DNA from 2 places in the Shewanella sp. SM23 genome. Region 2 is predicted to be linked to the other one. Evidence: riboswitches for the same ligand, from Rfam matches in the RefSeq annotation. Region 2 holds a riboswitch; the other holds the start of a gene.
What was found. A riboswitch is a leader RNA that binds a small molecule or an ion and turns the genes downstream of it on or off. The one in region 2 is predicted to bind thiamine pyrophosphate.

Region 1 (4,205 bases), on a different contig from region 2:
CCATGCTGAACATCAAGATAAATTGGTTCCTAAGTCTGAATCTAAACCTGAACTGTCTGGGACGATACAAACTAGTGCTCAGGGATTGGGTACGGGATCAGTTTTGCGTGCTCGTCAGCCGTATTTCAAAGGATTCAGTTTGTTATTTTTTGTGCTCTTAGTGCATGTGTGTTTATTTTTACTTATCTGCATTTTGTGGCGCCCACAGTTAAATCCCTTTGGATTGAAGGAAATAGAAAGCCGTGGCCCTAAAGTGGCAGCGATCAAGGCTTACTTTATTTATGCTCCCGCGGTAGAGAAAGCCGAAACCTCGGAGTCCGAAACTGAGATAAAGGCCGAGGATAAGACTGAAGCGACAAGTTTAGTTGAGCCTATACCAGTTCCCACACCTCCAACTCAAGTTAAGCCTCTGCCAATACTTGAAAAGGTCATGCCTGAAACAATAGCACCTGAAAAGGCCGTCTCTGAAAAAGTGGAAGCGGAAAAAGTAGAGCAGGGAAAAGTGAAGCCAGATACGGTTAAACCGGACATCAATCAATCGAACCAATCTCAATCAAAGAGAACTCAATCAAGTGCCCCAAGTGAAGTACAGCCCGCTGAAGTGACGGCAAAAAAACCAACTAATACGCTTGATACCACAGAAATAAAGCCGCAGCTTGGCGCTAAGAGTTTACCCGCAGCAGAAGGTGAGAGCACAATAGCGACAAGCTCAAGCATGAGTTTATTCACGCAGCAATATTTTGAACGTCAGCGCGAGCAAGCGCTCGATGATCTCGTCATTGAACAGGCCGATAAATTCACCCTGAAATCGAATATGAGTGAAATGAGCCCAGAGATGGAGGTGCTATTTGTCCCTAACGCCGATGATTTCGGTGGCACAACGAGTCTAGATTTACCCTTAGATCCAAATCGTATTGTGCGTAAAGGGGATACTTGTTATCGCGTGGTACAAGTCGGCACTCAAGTTAATCCTAACGCCGAAAATTTAGGTTTTCCCATTAACTGCAGTGGCAAAAAAATCAATCAAGCTATTGATGATGCCATTCAATCTCGATTAAACAAAATGATGCTCAAACCCCATAAATAGTGACTTTTTTTTATGATTTATTTTCATGCCAATTATGGATTTTTTAGTTTCACTTTATTTAATCAATTAAAAACAATTAATTATGAACCTTTATTTTGGATTGGTGGTTAAGATTTTTAATTGCTTTTTTCCTTGTTTGTTGCTGCCGCTTCTGTCTATACTGCGCACTCATCTTGTCGGAGTGCCTCTTGGCTGAGACCGTTTATTCGGGATCCGTTGAACCTGATCAGGTTAAAACCTGCGAAGGAAACAAGCGTAATAACACACATTAAATCGCCAAAATAGACGGCTTGAACACCTGTTAACTCAGCAGTGTTTTAAGCTTTAATGTTTAGATTTAATTGTTATTGAGCAGGGTAACTCAATTTTTGAAGCCAGTGTTGGCCACAAAAATTGATTGCCATGCCCAGCTATCAACAACTCAATTCTCCAGACAAGCAACTCCATTTTTTAACGTGAGATTGCTTATGTCCAGTTCAAACCCAAACCCAGCTGTAGCTGCCAATGCTATAGAAATCACAGCGCCAGAATCGACAATCCCTAATAAATCGACTGAGTCTAGTCAATCAATCGTGCCTAAGGCGCCGAGTCGCCGCGAAACCCGTGCGCAGGCCCAAGCCTTTATCGATACGTTAGCGCCACTGCAACATCCTAATTCACAAAAGATTTATCTCAAGGGTTCCAGTGCCGATATTCGCGTTGGCATGCGGCAAATTCTGCAGACTGACACCCTGGTCGGCGGCACAGATGATGCGCCCATCATGGAAAAAAATCCGCCAATCCGCGTGTACGATTGCGCCGGACCTTATTCCGATCCTGAGGCCGACATCAATGTGCGTCTAGGCCTTGGTAAATTAAGACAAAACTGGATCCTAGCCCGCAACGACACAGAGCAATTATCCTGCGCGACCTCAGACTTTACCCAACAAAGACTCGCCGACGACGGTTTAGATCATCTGCGTTTTGAGGCAGGCTCGAGTGCCATTGTCCGCCCACGCAGAGCGCTGCAGGGTAAACGAATTAGTCAATTACACTATGCCCGTCAAGGGATTATCACGCCCGAAATGGAATATGTGGCGATCCGCGAGAATATGGCACTCGCCGAAGTACAGGATGAAATCCTCAATCGTAAAGCCAAGGGCGAAGCCTTTGGTGCCTTAGTTGGTGAACCGATTACCGCCGAATTTGTCCGCGCCGAAGTTGCCCGTGGCCGCGCGATTATTCCGCTGAATATTAACCATCCCGAAGCCGAACCTATGATTATCGGGCGTAATTTTCTGGTGAAAGTGAACGCCAATATCGGTAATTCTGCGGTGACGTCTTCCATCGAGGAAGAAGTAGAAAAGCTCGTCTGGTCTACCCGTTGGGGCGCGGATACTGTCATGGATTTATCCACGGGTCGTTATATTCACGAAACCCGCGAGTGGATCATCCGTAATTCGCCAGTGCCCATCGGCACTGTGCCTATTTATCAAGCGCTGGAGAAAGTGAACGGCGTGGCAGAAGATTTAACCTGGGAAGTGTTCCGCGATACCTTGATTGAACAAGCGGAGCAAGGTGTTGATTATTTTACTATTCATGCTGGTGTACTGCTGCGTTATGTGCCGATGACGGCTAAACGTGTTACTGGGATCGTTTCCCGAGGCGGTTCAATCATGGCCAAATGGTGCCTGAGCCACCATAAGGAAAACTTCCTCTACAGCCATTTTCGTGAGATCTGTGAGCTTTGCGTCGCCTACGATGTATCCCTGTCTTTAGGTGATGGTATGCGTCCAGGCTCAATTGCCGACGCCAATGATGCAGCCCAGTTTGCAGAGCTTGAAACCTTAGGTGAGCTAGTCAAAATCGCATGGGAATACGACGTACAAACCATTATCGAAGGGCCGGGACATATCCCGATGCAGCTCATTAAAGAGAACATGGACAAGCAGTTAGCTCACTGCGATGAAGCGCCGTTTTACACCCTTGGCCCGCAAATCACCGATATCGCCCCTGGGTATGATCATTTCACCTCCGGCATAGGCGCGGCCATGATCGCTTGGTACGGCTGCGCTATGTTGTGTTATGTCACGCCAAAAGAACACTTAGGATTACCGAATAAACAAGATGTTAAGCAAGGTTTGATTGCTTATAAGATTGCTGCCCACGCCGCCGATGTGGCCAAAGGTCATCCGAGTGCGCAAATTCGTGACAATGCGCTGGCAAAGGCGCGGTTCGAATTCCGCTGGGAAGATCAATATAACTTAGGACTCGATCCTGAAACCGCGCGCGCTTACCACGATGAATCTTTACCGCAGGAATCCGCTAAAGTCGCGCATTTTTGCTCTATGTGCGGCCCTAAATTTTGTTCGATGAAAATCACCCAAGATGTGCGCGCCTATGCCGCTGGCTTAGAGGCGGCACAAGCGAAGGCGGATCAAGTTGAAGCTGCTGACCAAGCCATGCAAGTCACAGTCAAGACGCCGCAGGAGTTGGAAGCGGCAATGGCGCTAAAATCGGCACAATTTGCTGCTTTGGGCGCCGAGATCTATCACGTGAAAGACAAGCTTGTCGCCGAAGCAGAGGAAGCCTAATTATGTCGGGTATTCATGGGGGTAATTCGCCCATGAATACCGCTCGCCCCGCATTTGTTTGGACCATAGCCGGTTCAGACAGCGGCGGCGGTGCCGGTATTCAGGCGGACTTGGCGACAATTCAAGATTTGGGCTGTCACGGTTGCTGCGTGATCACCACTGTGACGGCGCAAAGCTCAGTAGCAGTCACTTTAGTCGAGCCCGTATCAGCGGCGATGTTAATGGCTCAGCTGACGACTTTGCTTTCAGACTTGCCACCCAAAGCAATTAAAATCGGCTTACTGGCAGATCAAACTCAAGTGGCATTGCTGGCAGATTGGATCGCGAGTTTTAAAATCCACTATCCATCTGTGCCTGTGATTGTCGATCCTGTGATGGTCGCCAGTTGTGGCGATGCATTAGCAGCAGATAACTGTCAGGATATAAAAAGTTCTGCCAAATCAGCTTTAGATTTTAATCCTTTCAAAGGCTTAATCGAACTTATCACGCCCAATGTGCTTGAACTTGGGCGGTTAACTCACAGTGATGTTTCGACCAAATCGCAG
Region 2 (4,205 bases):
TTACAAAGCACAATGTTAGTGGTGCAAGATGCAACGTTTAATATTGCAGGCGTTATTTTTCCATTAATAACGACTTATGCATTAACAAGTTCATTATCATGGAGTTATAGCTATTTAGCCGTAGGTTTAGTGGCGTTCGGTACAGTCATTATTACCTTGTTCACTCATTTCTCTATTTGTGAGCAATCTTCTACAACACAAGAGAAACAACAGTCTGAATGGAATCTCGGCATTATTAGTGGAGGTATTGGTTTATTTTTAGGAATGCTGGCTTTATATACTTTTTTAACTTGGGCACCTTTATTTGTAAAACAAAAATTTGATATTCCGTTTGAAGATGCAGGTAATATTATTACCCAGTATTGGTCCGCTGCGCTAATTGGTGCGTTAATTTCGACTGTGATTGTGACTCGTGTAAAAATTCACCATTTCTTAGTCGGTATTATTGCTTTAGCTATGGTGATCACCGCTGCCATTGTCAGTACCAATAATCTTAATTGGATAGCTTATTTAACCTATGGCTATGGTTTTGTGTGTGCCGCGCTTTATAATGCATTTATTGCTTATGGCGTGTCTTTTGTAAAAAAAGCTAGCAGCAAAAATGTGTCATATATTCTTATTAGCGGAAGTGCAGGGGCGATGTTTAGCCCAGCCATCAGTTCTTTCTTTGAACGTATTATCGGATTACAAACAGTGATGTATGTGATACCTCTGCTTTACGCAGCGATATTTATGCTATTGATCGTTTCAAGTCGGATGAAATCGGCTATGGAACAACACTCGCCATCGGTAAGTTAATTTACCTGTGCATCCATCCCACACTCGGTTGTTAAATTAAGTCGAGTGTGGGTTATGTTGAAAGCGGTTATATACCTGCTTCAACAAATTTCTTGAGTGCGTTGAGATCACAAATCCGAATGCCATCTTTTTTCCGCTCAATTAAGCCTCGTTCCTCAAGATTTTGTAGTGCCCGACGGTAGACTCGGTCGGTAGTACCAAATCGTTCAGCCTCTAAATAGCGTTTACTAAAGCCATCTACGGGCAAGTCATTTAAGTATTCATGGTAAATATCAAATGCCACGTTATAACTGATGGGATAGAGCAGTCGCCGAGTAAAAATATCCACTGTGTCTTGGTAGTCAATCGCAATTGCACTAGCGAAAAATAGCGCGAGTTGAGGGTGTTGACCGAGGCAATGTTGCAGTTTTTCAGCGCTAATCAACATGATTTCTAAGGGTTCACTGGCAATAATGTCTAGTTGACAGTGGTACTGGGTGAAGAACTCCATTTCGCCAAACAGCTGTGAATCACAATCAATAGTACCTAATTGAAAACACCGACCATTTCTCGCGGTATGGCCGAGTGATACGCGACCTTGCTTCACCAATACAAGTGATGCCATCGCTTCCCCCTGCGTCATGAGGTGAGCGCCTTTTTTGAGCATTTTTATTTCGCTGATGCAGCTAAGTACAACCGCTTCAATAAGTGGATAGTCTTGCTCCCATCGCTGGCTATAACGTCCTTTCGATAAAGGTTTTAGCTGCATCGACTATGATCCTCTTACTGTGTTCGAAATTGCGACCTTCTATAGCATTATCATGATAGGCGGTCAAATGGACGAAAGGATTTAGGCGGCTACTAAAGACATTTTCATCATACGAACTGAAGGGCAGTGGTTTTCGCGACATTTAATTGAATCGCAGAGATAAGAGTGCCCACTTTTTATTTCCGTCATGTATACTAGGCGCCGCCAAGGGGTGTTTGTTGTGCATTAATGTTACTCTGATTTTAACGTTAACGGCTGCAAACTGAGATGTCATCTGACGAACCCTTAGAACCTGATCCGGCTAATACCGGCGTAGGAATGGGCCAATTAACAGCACACTTCTGAATCGCTTATTCGTTGCCGGATCTCAAACATTATATTTGAGGTCCTATGTCAAACCGTAAAACGTCAAACCATCAATCCCCATTTTCAACCGTATCGCCAAGCTTATTTTTAGCCCGAGCGCCGCTGGCATTAGCCATCGCCGCAGCGCTGAGCACCCCTGTTTTTGCACAAACCGACGCTATCGATAAACCTGATCCCAGCCCTGAGATGGAAGTCATGGTGGTGACGGCGGATTTTCGCAGTTCAAGTTTAGAAAAAATGCCTTCAAGCATTACCGTTATCGACAGTCAAAAAATTCAAGATGAAAGTGCGCAACACTTTGAAGATCTGCTTAATTCTATCGCCAATTTTAACTGGTCAGGTGGAAGCTCGCGGCCGAAATATTTTCAAATTCGCGGTGTAGGGGAGCAGGAACAATACCAAGGTGCACCTAATTCTTCCGTGGGCTACATCATAGATGATATCGATTTATCCGGTATTGGTATGGTGTCGAGTATGTACGATTTACAGCAGGTCGAAGTGCTTCGTGGACCGCAGGGGACGCGTTACGGCGCGAATGCCTTAGCGGGATTGATTTATCTGAAAAGTAACGATCCCACCGATGTGTTTGAACATGGCGGCGAAGTGTCGTTAGGCGATGATGATTTACGCACGTTTAGCGGTTTCAGTTCTGGCCCATTAACGGATTCTGGCAAGCTGCTTTATCGTGTGTCAATGCAGCAACATCAGCAAAATGGTTACCACGATAACCTGTATTTAGGCCGTGATGATACCAATGGTCGCGATGAATTCAGCGGCCGCGCTAAGCTGCGCTGGTATGCGACAGATGATTTGCAGTTTGATTTAACTGTGCTGCATGCCGATTTTGATAATGGCTATGATGTGTGGAGTTTAACTAATTCACCAACTCAGACAACATCGGATCAACCGGGTGTCGATAGCCAACGCACCACAGGCGCGGGTTTTAAAGCGACCTATTCTGGCGCAGAAAACTTCGAATTAACTTCGTTAACCTCTTTTGCGAATACCGATCACCATTACAGTTACGATGGCGATTGGGCTAACTCAGAATATTGGGCCTCTAAGCAATGCAATGATGACAATGGCAATCTGGCGCCGTGTCAATACGATTATTTTTGGGATAAAACGGGTCAGCGTAAAACCGCGTCGCAAGAGTTTCGCCTAAGTTCTACCGAGCAGGGCCGTATTTTTGCAGAGAGTACTGATTGGTTGCTTGGTGTGTATGCCATGAATCTGAAAGAAGATAACCAATTGTATTCTGAATACAATGCTTGGCCGGATGAAGTCTTAGACTCAGAGTATGAGGCGACAAACTATGCACTGTTTGGCCAGCTTGATACGGATTTGGGCTCAAATTATGCTTTATCTGTGGGTCTACGTTTAGAGCGTCGCAACAGTCATTACTCTGATACGAATAACGATAATTTCGACCCGAGCGAAACCATGTGGGGCGGTCATATTGCTGTGAGTAAAGTGCTGAACGACTCACACAATGCTTATATCCGAGTCGCACGCGGTTACAAGGCGGGCGGTTTCAACATGACTTTGCCCGTCGAATTGAACGATAAAAAAGAGTTTAGTACTGAGACGCTCTATAACTATGAAATCGGCCTTAAATCCCATTGGTTAGCGGGACTTATCGATACTAATTTGGCGCTGTTCTATATGGACAGACAAGATCAACAGGTGGCTGCATCACAGCAAGATCCCGATAAACCACAGCGTTTTATCTTGTTCACTGAAAATGCAGGCAGTTCGAATAACTATGGCGCTGAGTTAGATGCAACCTGGTATGCCACGGATAATCTGCAAGTTTACTCAAGCTTAGGTTGGTTAGAAACGGCCTACGGTGACTACCAGTATCAGGACAAATATGGCACTGAGGTGGATTTAACTGGCCGCGATCTAGCCCATTCTCCACATGTTACATACAGCCTTGGCGGGACTTATCGTGCTAATTCGGGTTGGTTTGCTAACCTGAATCTTAGCGGTAAGAGTGAATTCTATTATTCAGACAGCAATGAATCCCGCTCTGAACCCTACACTATCGTCAATGCCCGCGTAGGTTATGAGGCGAGCGCATGGTCGGCATATTTATGGGGACGCAATCTGTTTAATGAAGAATACGGTGTGCGTGGCTTCTATTTTGGCAATGAGCCAGATAACGGTTGGGCGGAAAAGCAATATATTCGTTACGGCGATCCGCGTCAGGTTGGCGTAACCTTTAACGTTAAGTTTATGTAATAGCTCATTTTAAAGTGAGCACAATCATTTAAGTGTAACTGAACTGTAG

Region 1: linked by a shared signal. The riboswitch ahead of thiC (phosphomethylpyrimidine synthase ThiC) and the one ahead of L5L98_RS02135 (TonB-dependent receptor) in region 2 are both predicted to bind thiamine pyrophosphate.

The regions. Positions count from the first base shown of each region.
Region 1 covers NZ_JAKKRM010000002.1:272,590-276,794, forward strand. Annotated here, with positions in the region: gene L5L98_RS04320 (hypothetical protein) at 1-1,087, shown strand, start outside; TPP riboswitch at 1,255-1,353, shown strand; gene thiC (phosphomethylpyrimidine synthase ThiC) at 1,555-3,660, shown strand; gene thiE (thiamine phosphate synthase) at 3,663-4,205, shown strand, end outside.
Region 2 covers NZ_JAKKRM010000001.1:485,531-489,735, forward strand. Annotated here, with positions in the region: gene tsgA (MFS transporter TsgA) at 1-798, shown strand, start outside; gene L5L98_RS02130 (Crp/Fnr family transcriptional regulator) at 866-1,546, opposite strand; TPP riboswitch at 1,744-1,882, shown strand; gene L5L98_RS02135 (TonB-dependent receptor) at 1,937-4,156, shown strand.